3 regions of the Paenibacillus sp. FSL R5-0713 genome follow, and region 2 is predicted to be linked to each of the others. Evidence: riboswitches for the same ligand, from Rfam matches in the RefSeq annotation. Region 2 holds a riboswitch; each other region holds the start of a gene.
The links. A riboswitch is a leader RNA that binds a small molecule or an ion and turns the genes downstream of it on or off. The one in region 2 is predicted to bind cyclic di-AMP.
Positions count from the first base shown of each region.

Region 1: it holds a riboswitch for cyclic di-AMP, as region 2 does, so the genes downstream of both, MKZ12_RS00150 (ubiquitin-like domain-containing protein) here and MKZ12_RS06995 (hypothetical protein) in region 2, are expected to answer to the same signal.
Region 3: it holds a riboswitch for cyclic di-AMP, as region 2 does, so the genes downstream of both, MKZ12_RS17400 (3D domain-containing protein) here and MKZ12_RS06995 (hypothetical protein) in region 2, are expected to answer to the same signal.

Region 1 covers NZ_CP150229.1:31,417-36,203, forward strand. The annotation lists gene MKZ12_RS00140 (HD domain-containing protein) at 1-166, shown strand, start outside; gene MKZ12_RS00145 (TatD family hydrolase) at 500-1,270, shown strand; cyclic di-AMP (ydaO/yuaA leader) riboswitch at 1,512-1,765, shown strand; gene MKZ12_RS00150 (ubiquitin-like domain-containing protein) at 2,037-3,221, shown strand; gene rnmV (ribonuclease M5) at 3,377-3,922, shown strand; gene rsmA (16S rRNA (adenine(1518)-N(6)/adenine(1519)-N(6))-dimethyltransferase RsmA) at 3,927-4,787, shown strand, end outside.
Region 2 covers NZ_CP150229.1:1,592,626-1,597,412, forward strand. The annotation lists gene MKZ12_RS06980 (urease accessory UreF family protein) at 1-580, opposite strand, end outside; tRNA gene MKZ12_RS06985 (tRNA-Leu) at 1,025-1,107, shown strand; gene MKZ12_RS06990 (glutathione peroxidase) at 1,255-1,734, opposite strand; cyclic di-AMP (ydaO/yuaA leader) riboswitch at 2,106-2,281, shown strand; gene MKZ12_RS06995 (hypothetical protein) at 2,397-2,795, shown strand; gene MKZ12_RS07000 (HAD family hydrolase) at 3,125-3,808, shown strand; gene MKZ12_RS07005 (Nramp family divalent metal transporter) at 3,944-4,787, opposite strand, start outside.
Region 3 covers NZ_CP150229.1:3,928,186-3,932,972, forward strand. The annotation lists gene MKZ12_RS17385 (PspA/IM30 family protein) at 1-237, opposite strand, end outside; gene MKZ12_RS17390 (hypothetical protein) at 350-691, opposite strand; gene MKZ12_RS17395 (polysaccharide deacetylase family protein) at 846-1,640, shown strand; gene MKZ12_RS17400 (3D domain-containing protein) at 1,748-2,419, opposite strand; cyclic di-AMP (ydaO/yuaA leader) riboswitch at 2,422-2,618, opposite strand; gene MKZ12_RS17405 (amino acid ABC transporter ATP-binding protein) at 2,840-3,562, opposite strand; gene MKZ12_RS17410 (ABC transporter substrate-binding protein/permease) at 3,549-4,787, opposite strand, start outside.

The DNA.
Region 1 (4,787 bases), 1.6 Mb from region 2:
TCTTCTGGATCGACAGGACAATTTACGTGAGTTGTCAGAAGTATCTGACATTGTCCGTTCCATCAGCGGGCTTCACCGGGGGAAACATCATTTGTATTACCCGCAAAACAAGGTGGATGCGATTATTCATGAATTACCGTCACATATACGCCCCTATTTCTTGTAATCGTGTGGGTATAATCCAATGAAGAATTTAGATATCAAAAGACTTTCAAAAAGAGCTATTTTTCATGATACAGTAATCTGCTTTAATGGGGAGTATATGTAGATCGACATAATTTTGTAAATGCAAGTAGGCAAAGTTAGCACAATCAGCAATATGTAGATCAGAATATCCTTATATCTTCTATATATTGTAGTTGTGAAGAAACAAACGTAATGATGTAATATACAGATTGCCCAAAATGTTTTATGTATGAGTCATTGAAAAATTTGAATTTCACCAATTAAATTTTCAAAAGAAGATAGTCGTTATTTCGACATGAAGGGAGATACAGACATGATGCTGTTCGACACACATACACATCTGGATGCACCACAATTCGACGAGGACCGCGAGGACATGATTCAGCGTGCTGTGGATGCAGGAGTTGGTCGCATGATCAACATTGGCTTTAACCGGGAGACAATTCCAACGACAATGAAACTCGCTGAAACGTATGACTTTATATATGCAGCTGTAGGTTGGCATCCCGTAGATGCGATCACAATGCAGGAAGGGGATTTGGAGTGGATTGCATCTTTATGCAAGCATGAAAAAGTGGTGGCAATCGGTGAGATTGGATTGGATTATCACTGGGATACTTCACCGAAGGAAATACAGCATCGCGTATTACGACAACAAATTGCCTTAGCGCGTGAAGTGAACATGCCGATTGTCATCCATAATCGGGATGCACATGAGGATATCATAAGAATTTTGCGTGAAGAGAAGGCGAGTGAAGTTGGTGGTGTGATGCATTCGTTCTCGGGCAGCTGGGAAACAGCAAAAAGTTGTCTCGATATGGGTTTCCATCTCTCCTTCGGAGGACCGATTACATTCAAAAACGCAAAGCAACCCAAAGAGGTGCTGGCGAAGGTTCCGATGGACCGATTTTTCATTGAAACCGATGCTCCGTATTTGACACCTCACCCTTATCGCGGGAAACGAAATGAGACAGCGCATGTACGTCTGGTTGCAGAGGCAGCTGCGGAAATTAAAGGCATTTCGGTGGAGGAAATTGCTGCAATAACCACCAAAAATGCCATGGAACGATTTGGAATTCGTTAAAAAAACGAGCAAATGAGGTGAAAAAGGCAGGTAAGGGGAGTTAATTTGCCCTTTGATCCAAATAAATCAAGAATATTACAATATTTTAACCAAATATTCAGAAAAACGTACTTGATCAACGCTTTACAACATGCATCAAAACAGGATATCATCTTTTCAGTGAATTGTTGTGCGGAAAATTGGACAGATGTTCGGGGGATGAACAAAGGGACACTTTCCGATGAAACAACATTACTTTCATGAATCAGTCTCGCTGAGTCTCCGTTAACGGAGAGCGGGGGAACCAATAGGGCTTAAACATCGGTGTATTTGGCCGATGCGCAACGTTCGCTGACCCAAAAGCAGCGAAGGGAACTGCGAAGCCGTATTTGATTTCTTCTTTGGGTCTCGGGGTGAATTCAAGGGCGTCCGCCATGAGCGGGTGACCCAAGATAGGGCGGCTCTCTTTCGCCCGAACCCGACAGCTAACCTCGCAAGCGGAAAAAGAGAGGCAACCTCGTGCATGAATTTCCGATATTCAAAATCATTCGGAAGCCACGAAAGAGTTCCTCTTACACTCTTTCTTTGGCTTTTTTGTTTTTGAATAAAAGAAATGTTGTCATCATACGGTAGGTATTCAGGAGGATGACATCATGTTGCGAAGATTGATTCATGGTGCAGAACCGATCAGTTGGTCCGATCTGTGTTCTGTAGAAAATTTGGTATAGTCACGTCAAAGACATCATGCGTTACTTTAGACGGCGAGGCTATGAAGGAGGACGGAGAAGTGGGCACATTCCAACCAGAAGAGACCCATGAGTCACGATCATCCAGTAAGTCTTTCGCGTTGCGGTGGAAGCATGAGAACATGCGTCAAATGGCATTGATCGCGATTTTCTCAATTGCGCTTACAATCATGATCTTGTTAGTCGTTTACGGTCAGGCCGGGAAACAAATTTCACTGGTTATTGATGGCAAAGCTCAGGTGGTAGAGACTCGTACAGGAATGCTTCAGGAAATGCTGGAGGAGCAGTCGATCACAGTCAGCCCTCACGACAAGGTATCCATGTCCATGAACGGGGCGATTACAGATGGAGACCGAATCGTTATTGAGCGGGCCGTTCCAGTTAACATTACGGCAGACGGAGACACCAAGACTCTGTATACAACGGATTCATCCGTAGAAGATGCAATTCAAAAATCAGGTATTCAAGTTGAAAGTAATGATAAGGTGTATCCGGCGCTTGGAACTGCGATCAAAGCAGATATGAAGATCCGTGTAGTGCGCGTAACAAAGCGTACAGTGGATGTAGAACAACCAATCGCTTACAAAGTAATTAAAACGGCTGACCCTAGCTTGTACAAAGGGGATAACCGTGTCGTTGTGAACGGCAAAGAAGGCACACTTGTACAGCACATCGAAAAGGTATTTCAGGATGGAGAATTGGTCTCCAAAAAAATGGTCGGCAAATCTGTCGCGAATAATCGTGTAGATAAAGTGATTGCTGTCGGCACCAAAGCAAAACCTGTTGTGAAAAAACCAGAGATTCAGACCGTATCAGCTCAAACTTCAACAACGAAGAAGGCTACAACAACGAACTCGAAGAAAACATCTGCCTCGGGCAGCAAAGTGATTACCGTATCCGGGACTTCTTTTAAATACTCCAAAGTACTTAAGAATGTATCCATGACTGCCTACTCTTCCGAAGAGCCTGGCATTGGAACCAAAACAGCTTCCGGTACTCGTGTAACGGAAGGACGCACCATTGCGGTTGATCCCAAAGTCATTCCAATTGGCTGGTGGGTATATATCGAAGGTCTGGGATTCCGTCGTGCGGAAGATACAGGCGGTGCCATTAAAGGCAACAAAATTGACGTATATTATGACAGTGTGAAGCATGCCCTGAATTTTGGACGCAAGAAAGGCAAGACGGTCTACGTGATCGGTCCGGTGAAGCCGGAAGCGAACTAAAATCGTTTTACTTTGAAATGGGAATGCTATAAAATAGTTGCATGAATAATTCATGCGGAATATGCGGCGGAGGGGTCTGAATTCAGTCTCCCCCGCCGTTTGGCAGAGAAGAGGATATTCCTCTTCTTTTTGCGTTAGAAAGGAAGAAATGGAACATGATAAAAGAAGTCATTGTGGTGGAAGGCCGTGATGATACGGTAGCCATCCGTCGGGCCGTGGAAGCCGATACCATAGAAACAGGTGGATCAGCCATTAACCAACGCATTCTGAAGCGGATTGCGCTTGCTCAGGAGAGACGGGGAGTCATTGTACTGACAGATCCGGATCATGCCGGCGAACGCATTCGTAAAATCATTGCGAATAAGGTGCCTGGCTGCAAACATGCTTTCATTCCGGAAGCCGATGCCACACGCAAAGGGGATATTGGGGTGGAGAATGCCTCACCGGAGGCGATCCGTCATGCTCTTGCACGCGTACATACTTCATACGAAGGCGCTCCTAGCCTGATCGATTGGGAGGACCTGATCGCGGCAGGACTTATTGTGCATCCGCAGGCTGCTGCACGTCGCATGGAGATGGGCAATCTGCTGGGTATCGGATATTGTAACGGTAAGCAGTTCCACAAACGTCTCGGTGTATTTCAGATTACACGGGAAGAGTTCTCTACAGCATTAGCGCAAATTGAACGTGAAGGATTGTGAGCATATGAAGGATATGGAAGAGACGATAGAAATTGCAACGCCCAAGCGAACCAAAGAAATTATTCAAAGACACGGATTCTCATTTAAGAAAAGTCTAGGTCAGAACTTTTTGATCGATCAAAATATACTGAACAAAATTGTTAATGCAGCCGATTTGGACGAGTCCAAGGGCGCTTTAGAGATCGGACCGGGTATTGGAGCCCTTACGGAACGATTGGCCCGGGTAGCGGGTCCTGTCACAGCCGTAGAGATTGATCAGCGCTTGATTCCCATTCTGGGAGAAGTGATGCAGCCTTATCCGAATGTACGTGTGCATCATGGTGATGTGCTGAAGCTTGATCTGGCTGAACTGTTCCAAAGCGATTTTGCATCGGTGGACAAAGTCAGTGTTGTGGCTAACCTGCCTTATTATGTAACGACTCCAATTATGATGAAACTGTTGGAAGAGAAGCTGCCAGTGGACAGCATTGTTGTCATGATCCAAAAAGAAGTGGCTGAACGCATGGCTGCTGCACCGGGATCGAAAGACTACGGCAGTCTGAGCATCGCAGTTCAGTACTACAGTATTCCTGAGCTTGTGTGTATTGTGCCACCGACGGTCTTCATTCCCCAACCTAATGTGGAATCAGCTGTCATTAAGCTGAAGGTGCGTGAGCAACCACCAGTTGAGATTCCCGATGAAGCACACTACTTCGAAGTGGTACAGGCTTCTTTTGCCCAACGGAGAAAAACAATCTCGAACAACCTGAAGGCTCGTTTCTTCACAAAGGAGAACCGGGAACAGGCAGACATTCTGCTGGAGCAGGCAGGTATCCAACCATCCCGACGCGGAGAGACGTTAAGTCTGCAGGAGTATGCTACACTC
Region 2 (4,787 bases):
CAGTCTCCAGATCTGTGGCCAGGCGTACCATCAGATCTTTGGTTATATCGTTATTCAGGGGAATGACTTTGGAGGCTTCGGTTATGCAGGCATTCATGGCTGAATGCAGGTAACCAAGGACCGCTTCCTCGACCGGGATGTCGAGGTGGTGGTTAATCCAGGCGTGAACAGTGGAGAGGCAGCCAACCGAATCATATTTGGCGAAGATCTGTTCGAGCTGGCTAAAATCAATCCAGGGGTGCAGAGCGCGTGCCAGTCTGATCAATCGTTTTCCCATGGCGGCAGCTTGTTCTCTGAGATCTCCAGGAGTTCGCTGAACATGGACCAGTTTATCGATCAGAGCTATCCGCCATGTATCCTTGTGATCTGCTGCGGTATAGATGCCTTTGATGGCCATGCCTTCAAGACGAACAATGCTGGGATGCAACTGACAACGCATGAATGATTCGAGATCTTCAGCATTACGAATGGTACCCTCCCTGATATGGATATCCATGCCGAAGGAATGGGTAAACCCTCCAACCTGAATAGAGGAATCAAGCAGTTTGACATAATCGAGCAGCTTATTCCCACGGTTCACAATCATTCGCCTCCTGTGTTCGTTAAATGTCATGTTAAATGACATTTATATTCCTTTTTGCTAACTTTATGTTTGAAAATCCGAATTATATGATAGTTATCATCCCATAAACGTCCGCTTTTTGTCAATAGTATCCGTTAAATTTAATGAATAGATTCTGATATTTAATATTTGTGTCATTTTATATAACTTATTATGTTATTTATGTGACGAAGTGCAGGGAGGACTATATATAAGAAAGGACTATATATAAATGAATCAACAAGATCGGCTCTTACCGAAAAAGAGGGGATCAAATCTAATAATATGCACTTCATGGGTAAACATGACGAGAATATGCGTTTTTTGAGGAAAATGCCTAGCTAAAAAAGAAGGTTTAAAAAATACTTTACTTTTATTTCAGAACCCTGTATAATCAATTCTGTTGCCGATTATTTACGACATGCGGTCGTGGTGGAATGGCAGACACGCTATCTTGAGGGGGTAGTGGGCGTATGCCCGTGGAGGTTCGAGTCCTCTCGACCGCATCATATGAACGATGAAGAAGAAGCTTTCCATTAATGGAAAGCTTCTTTTTTTGCCTTTTTGAACAGTCTGGTACCAGAAGTTGAAAAAAGGCCATCCATTACCGGGGGTAATGGTGCTCTACCTTCCGGCTAAGGGTGGCCGATGTACTATTTTTGCAGTAAGTTCTTGATATCTTCTTCAATCTTGTCAGGTGTTGTTTTGGGAGCATAACGTTTAACTACCTGTCCGTTCTGATCCACAAGGAATTTGGTGAAATTCCATTTGATTGCTTTGGAGCCGAGCAGGCCGGGTGCTTCTTTGCTAAGGTGTTGGAAGAGCGGGTGAGCACTTGAGCCATTCACATCAATTTTCTCAAACATAGGGAAGCTCACGCCATAATTCATCTGACAGAACTCCGCGATATCGTCGGAAGAACCTTTTTCCTGGGCAAACTGGTTGCTTGGAAATCCAAGGACTTCAAATGGCGCATCCTGGAACTTGTCTTGCAGTTCTTGCAGACCTTTGAATTGAGGTGTAAGTCCGCATGAGCTTGCCGTATTCACAATCAGTAACACTTTATCACGGTAGTCGGACATTTCAACTTCTTGACCGCGAAGGGTATTCACTTTGTAATCGTAGACTGTCATCTCAATCGCCTCCATGATATCATCTGATACCTTTCATTATATTGGTTACAATTAAATAATGCAAAACTAATATGATGTTAAAAGAATCAAAACTGGCAAGTTGTGCAGAATGCGTGAATGAATTGCGAAGTGATTTACGCCAGAGTGAGAATTAGATAGCCTTGACGAGGTGGATAGCGTATAACCGTATTGTAAGCGTTATTATATATGAATAATGGCGAAAATCTGCCGATTCGGTGATCTGTCCGGACTTTACACTGCCATGGCACGGGTGTATGATTCATATCGTAATTTCAATTTAAAACTAAATTGTACCTGAAAAACGAAACAAACGATAATATCGCTCGATCTTAACTTAAGATATACGAACGATGTTTTAATCGCTGAGTTTCCATTCATTCATGAATGGGAAACGGGGGAACCAACGGAATGCGCTGTCCAGGACAGTAGGCATTCAAGGGGTGAATTTTCCGGTGACAGCCGGAAATAGGGCGACTCTCGCGCCCGAATCCGTCAGCTAACCTCGTAAGCGTTAAAGGGAGAGGCAACAAGCCGTACGCTGGTTCATGGCGTTTTCGCCATGGATTCTTTAAGAAGCGTTCGGGAGGCCTTGGTCCCCCACGCTTCTTTTTTGTTGTCTTTTCACGCCAAGGGAGGAACGAATGATGGATACTGAGATGATCTTAGTGACTGCTCCTAATGAAGCAGGACGCAAATTTATCAAATTGCTGATGTACAAAAAAATGCCGTTTGCCGTTCTAACCAACAGTGCAGGGGAAGAGCGCAGACTCCGTAGAATCGGAGTAGAACATGTCATTCGCATGAATACGGCTGCAGCTCAAAAATGGTTTTTGCCGCAGGCAAGCGTTGGTAACGTGTTTATTTTCGAGAACAGCCTGAATCTGACCTGTCGTTATTTACAGATCTGTCGATCGTGGACATCAAAATCCCTATGCGTCATTACGGAGCAAAGCCATCCGAAGGGGATCTATCGGGGAATGGGTGCAGACCGGATTGTATATTCACTCAATGGGGAAGTCGGCTTTCTCCTCAATGGGTAATGTCATAGCTTGAGATTGCTCAGGTGTAAGGTGCCTGTTATAATTGAATGTATCGATAAACGGAAATTTGAGGAGACTCGTGCATGATGGTGAGTCTTCTTTTTTATGGTTTTAAAGGTAGTTCAAAAAGTCCGCTTTTGATTACGAAGGATGCCTAGCGGCATCATCAGCATCGAATATGAAATTCAGCCGAAATGTCCGTTGCTCACGTAGTTTTCCCTACGCTCCGCTACTCCATTTCTAGCTTCATTCCATCTTCTCGATACTGAAAACCAGACTTTTTGAACACGAACTTTTAGATTGCCTGTGGCTTACAAGGAGGAATTGGCGTGCCGGATGTGGGTGGATTGAAGTGGTTGTTTTTTGATGTTGGAGATACGCTAGTGGATGAATGGGACCCCGTTGATGATATTATCGGACAGTTCGTTCGCGAAGCCGGTGCTTTGGGGTATCCGGTGAAGATTGAGGCGGTACGTGAATTGTTCGCGAACTGTTATCAGAAATATGAACAATGGCCCATGAGAGTGGCAATTCGCACATTCATTGAAGATGAAGGACATCAGAAACAGATTCAGGACAAGCTGAAGTTTAAAAAAGATCTTGAACGACCTTTTCCTTCAGCGGATTCCGTTCTTCAGCAGTTGTCGCGGTATTATCGCATTGGCATTATCGCCAATCAGAGTCCTGGAACGGAAGAAAGACTGGAGAGTTACGGACTGCGAAAGTATGTTGATGTTCTGGCATGCTCGGCTGAAGAAGGGGTGTCCAAGCCAGATCCAGAGCTGTACGCTGTAGCCCTGAAACAGGCGGGTTGTGCACCGGAGGAAGCCGTCATGATCGGGGATCGGATTGATAACGATATCATTCCTGCCCGGAAGCTGGGCATGCGTACGATTCGAATTATGCAGGGGTACGGAAGATTCCAGCCAGACCGATCGGATGACGAACGTGCGGATTGGACTGTGGATTCATTGGATGAACTCCTGCCTTTACTGGTGCCGGATCAGGAATAGATGATTATTTGTTAGAGCTCGGAGTTTTACTACAAAAAGAAACACCTCGCTGTACTGCAATAATAAAGGCTGATCAACTTGGTATTGAATACCGGAGTTGATCAGCCTTTTTGATGTTTAGTCGATATGACGAGATTAGAATAACCGGATCGTCTGAATGATCAGATATACATTCAGCACAACGATAATTGCGGCAATGACCCATGAGATGATTTTGAGCCACAATTTGTTAGCGAATGCACCCATGCTTTTTTTATCACTCGTGAACATGACCAGAGGGATTACCGCAAAAGGTAATTGAAGAGACAGTACAACCTGACTCAAAATGAGCAGTTCTTCTGTGCCGTGTTCTCCTGCAATTGCTGTGACAATTACTGCCGGGATGATGGCGATCAGACGTGTGACCAGTCTGCGCAGCCAAGCCGGAATCCGAATGTTGAGGAAACCTTCCATAACAATCTGCCCTGCGAGTGTACCTGTAAGGGTAGAATTCTGGCCTGATGCTAACAGCGCCACACCGAACAGGATACTTGCGATTGTAGTCCCTAATAGGGGGGTGAGCAAGTGGTAGGCATCGGAGATCTCGGCAACCTGCGTCATGCCGGCACTATGGAATACAGCAGCTGATACAATCAGGATGGCCGCATTGATGAACAAGGCGAGTGTTAGCGCGATTGTAGAGTCCATGGTCGAATAACGAATCGCTTCTTTTTTGCCCTGTGGTGTCTGTTCGATCTGACGCGTCTGCACAATGGAAGAATGCAGATACAGATTATGCGGCATCACGGTTGCTCCTATAATACCAATGGCAATATAGAGCATGGCAGGGTTCTGCAGGATCTCCACATTTGGGACAAAACCATGGAGAACACCGCCCATATCCGGTTTTGCCAGGAACAGGTCAATCCCGAAGCAGAGGGCAATGGTGGCCATCAGCACGATGACGAGTGTTTCCAAGGCGCGGAAGCCTTTGTTTTGC
Region 3 (4,787 bases), 2.3 Mb from region 2:
TGCCGCCGTATGCGCCTGCTCTTCACGTTTTTTCACTAGAGCTTCCTGCTCTTCGAATAACTGCTTGAATTTCTTCTCAATGGCGATCTGTTGCGCTACTGCTTTCTCCGCATCTTCCAGATCCTCTTGCATGTCACGGATGTATTGGTCCGTCATCTTGATTGGGTCTTCTGCCTTGTCAATAATAGCGTTGATGTTAGACATGGTTAGATCACGTAAACGTTTGAAAATGGACATTATGTTATTCCTCCTAGTCGATATTACATCGTATATAAACATACATACGTAACAATCTACAACTCGTTTCAATTTTAGCAAATAAAATTAAAACATGCGATTGCTCTTTATATTAGGAAGATCGTTTATCCTTGCTCAGATGATCCTCCATTAGCCTCTCTGCAGTCTGCACGATTTCATCGATCTGCATCCGTGTAATGGAATCAAAATGGATACCCATAATTACCGTAACGGTCATTTTTAATTGTTGGGCAGCCTTTCGGGCAAGCCGCTCACACAGTTCTTGTTCCTTATGTCCCGGAATATGGACTGTCGTGCCGCTGACCCGCTCATCTTCCACATAGAACGTGGCTACAGCGCCAATATGAGCTTTTCCTCCAGTAACGAGAAAAACCTTATCCTCTCCTGCTTCAATCACCTGTAAACGTATCGATTTCAAATCATATGTACTCATGGCTATTCCACCGCTCCTTTTCTATATGTTATATATGGAGGAATTATGGCTGTCATGAGTTAAATCAGCAATGAAACTTCTCACACTGCGCATATTTTCTCAAGTCCACGGGCATACCATAGAGAACGTCATTTTGGAAAAGGAGGCTGTTATTATGCGCGTACGCCTCATTATGCTGATGGTTATCGTTGTTTTTCTCGGCGGATATCAAGCACCACCAGCTTCATCACGGGATGCTTCAGACCCGCCAAGTGAATCGGTATCCAATACTGATTCCGTGGAAGAAGAACAATTAACATTGGGACAGTTACGTCAGAAATATGCCGATACGTTCAAAACTAATGGTCCTTCAACCAAGCAGGTTGCGTTGACATTTGATGATGTGCCCGATCCACGGTTTACTCCGCAGGTGTTGGATCTGTTGAAAAAGTATAAAGTCAGAGCTACGTTTTTCATCGTTGGTAGTCGTGCTGAGAAGCACCCCGATTTGGTAAAAAGGATTGTTAAGGAAGGGCACATCGTTGGCAATCACAGCTACAATCATCCGGAGTTCAGTAAGCTGTCGATGAATGCCTTCCGCAAACAAATTTTACATACCGGGGATATCATTCGCCATTTGGCGGGATATACGCCCAAGATGATTCGACCTCCGTATGGAGACATTAATGAAGAACAGCTGCAATGGGCTGCCAGACAACATTATAGTATTGTGAACTGGAACGTTGACTCTCTGGACTGGAAAGGTCTTTCCAAGGAAAAGGTGAAAGATAACATCCTGTCTGCTGTAAAACCTGGCTCCATCGTTCTACAACATGCAGGAGGCGGTGTTGGATCGAATCTGAATGGCACGATTGAGGCTTTGCCTGAAATTATTGAGGAACTGCGTAACCGGGGATATGAACTGGTCACCTTGGACGAAATGCTGGGATTACCGAAGGCGAAAGAATAGAATAACCGTGTTAGGTAATCATGGAAATATTAAAAGGGTGCTGTTCAATCGCAAGTTAGCGACTGGCAGACACCCTGTTTGAATTCAGTTTAAATGTAATTTACGCTCTACTTCAGAATGTACAACTCGATATCCTGAAAACCAAATGTGCTTACCGATTGTTTGCTACCAGGGATAAAGATATCAATCCGGTGACCCTTGATTGCACCGCCCACATCACGTGCTGTAGCCACAAAAGCCTGTTTTGGCAAGCCTGGATGGCTGTGACCCGTTACCAGTACTTTGGTTCCAAGTGGAATGACACTAGGATCTACTGCAATCGTACCCAGTTCAAGGTCATTTCCGAAATAATCGACGGCACCCCATCCTCCATTTTCAGACGGATCTGCAGAGTACGCTGTTGCTTTCACGTTCACAGTTTTACTGTAATCAAATGTTTTACCCCACGCTTGAACCACTTTGTTATCTGTGTTAACGTCCAAGCTTGCTGTGGTAACCGTTTTGGCTTGGGTCTTGCTCTCCGTCGCCGCGGCTGCTACATTGTTTGCCTTACCGGGAATCGTAATTTTCAAACCACCATAAATGTTGTAAGGCGAAATGTCATTGTTTGCTTTAACTAATGTGTTCATTGATACTCCGTATTGTTTCGATAAGGTGTAGAAGGTATCTCCCTCTTTGGCCACATGAACTGAATCGGCGTGAGCCGGAACGGCTTGTATGAGCATTGCTGTTGTCATTAATGCTACTGCTGTTTTGGCTATACGTTTCTTGTTAATCATGGTCTTCCTCCCTCATTGTGCCTGCGAAGTTAGTTGTCGGATTCGGATGAGGAGCCCACCCTATAGGTCCATCATTACATTTGAAACGATATGTACCCCTAATTCACCCCAAGCAGTGTGCTGTAGATCTTCCCCCTGCACTATCTGCATCGTTACATCCCCCGCACTCCCTGTCCGGAAGTTTCGGCAGAGTTCAATATATCACAATTTTGTAACCTGAACTTGTAGTAATTCTTACCAAATGGATTCAACATGTATAAGCACGTGTAAGAATATTGAATACACTAAAAGTGTTTGGGCCAGATATCCGCTATATATTTGGTAACAGAATAGTTACTTTTTGAATCCCATATGTAATTATTTTCAACAAAAAAATAGCGTTACCGACTCGAAGTCAGTAACGCTATTTAATCAATTCATTTAGAGTACTTTCGCAAGGAAGTCACGTGTACGTGAATTTTTCGGTGCTCCAAACACCTCATCAGGTGTTCCCTCTTCCACAATAACCCCGCCATCCATGAACAGGATACGGTCTCCCACTTCACGTGCAAACCCCATCTCATGCGTTACGATGACCATGGTCATCCCACCTTCTGCAAGACGTTTCATGACATCCAGCACTTCGCCGACCATCTCGGGGTCCAGTGCCGAGGTAGGCTCGTCAAACAGCATGACATGCGGCTGCATGGCCAGTGCTCTAGCAATGGCGATCCGCTGCTTCTGTCCACCGGACAGCTGATTCGGGAATACATCTTTTTTATCGTACAAGCCCACGGTGTTAAGCAGATCAGCAGCAATTTTTTCCGCTTCCAGCGTGGATTGTTTCTTTACTTTGATCGGAGCGATTGTGATGTTTTGTTCTACCGTTTTGTGTGGGAACAGGTTGAAATGCTGAAACACCATTCCCATTTTCTCACGAGTTGCGTTAATGTTGTGCTTGGGGTCTGTGATTGACACGCCTTCAAAATCAATCTCTCCCGAGGTAGGTTGTTCCAGCAGGTTCAGACAACGCAAGAATGTACTTTTCCCCGAACCGGAAGGACCGATGACCACGACAACCTCACCTTTGCCAATCGTCACGTTAATGCCCTTAAGCACATCGTTATTTCCATAAGATTTGTGTAATTGTCTAACGTCTATCACTTGCACTCAACTTCCTTTCCAGTCGTCCCAGCAGCTTGGACAAAATGAACGTCATTACAAAGTAGATGGCTGCTGCAATCAAAAATGGACTCAAGCCTTGGTACGTAATGTTTTTGACCACACTTGCCTGATACATAATGTCCACCATACCGATAACGGAGATAATGGAGGATTCTTTGATGATGGTTATGAATTCATTACCGATCGCCGGTAATACAGCTTTGAAGGCTTGCGGTAAAATAATATAACGCATTGCTGCCCCTCTACCCATTCCCAGGGAACGAGCTGCTTCCAACTGACCCCGATCCACACCTTGAATACCTGCACGGAAAATCTCTGCCAGATAAGCACCACTATTAATTGAAAGTGTAATGATACCTGCCTGAAGTGCAGTGAAGTTAATGCCAAAGCTTAGGGAAAAACCATAGTAAATGATCATTAATTGTACCAGCATTGGTGTACCACGGATCACTTCAACGTAAGCAGTACCGATCCACCGCAAAATTGCAGCGTCATGCAAACGGAACAAACAGATGATCAATCCAATAATTACCCCGAAGATAACCCCAAGTGCAGACAACAGAAGTGTGTAGCCTATACCTGTAGCATAGAAACTTTTGTACTGCCAGAATACTTGGAAAATATTTTGTGATTTGTTTGCTTTGTCCGCCATCATGAGGCTGGCGTCCGTCACCATCTGATTGATTTTATCTTCGCTTTTCAATCGCTCCAGTGTTCCATTTACGGCTGCTAGCAGCTCGGTATTGCCTTTACGAATCCCGATTGCCGCTTCTGCTTGCTCTTCGTCCGGAACAGCAGCAGCAAGTCCAATGATATCGTCCAGATAACCTGCAGCCACGGTATCTTCTACGATTGCCGCGTCAATACGTTTGGTTTGCAGTTGAAGCACGATATCCGAGATTTTATCAAGCGCAGTAAGCTTCGCTCCTGGAATACTCTGTCCGATCGTTTCCTGAATGGAGCCTTTCTGAACGCCAATCTTCGCATTTTCAAGTTCGGTCATGGTTGGATATTTGTCTTTATCCACATTGCGAACCATGATCACTTGTTTTGATTTATAGTAGGTGTCGGAAAAATCGATACTTTTCTTCCGCTCATCCGTCGGCGTCATACCTGAAATCACCAGATCAACACGCCCGCTCTGCAATGAAGGCAGAAGACCGTCGAAGCCCATATCCTCAATCACAAGCTCAGCGCCAAGATC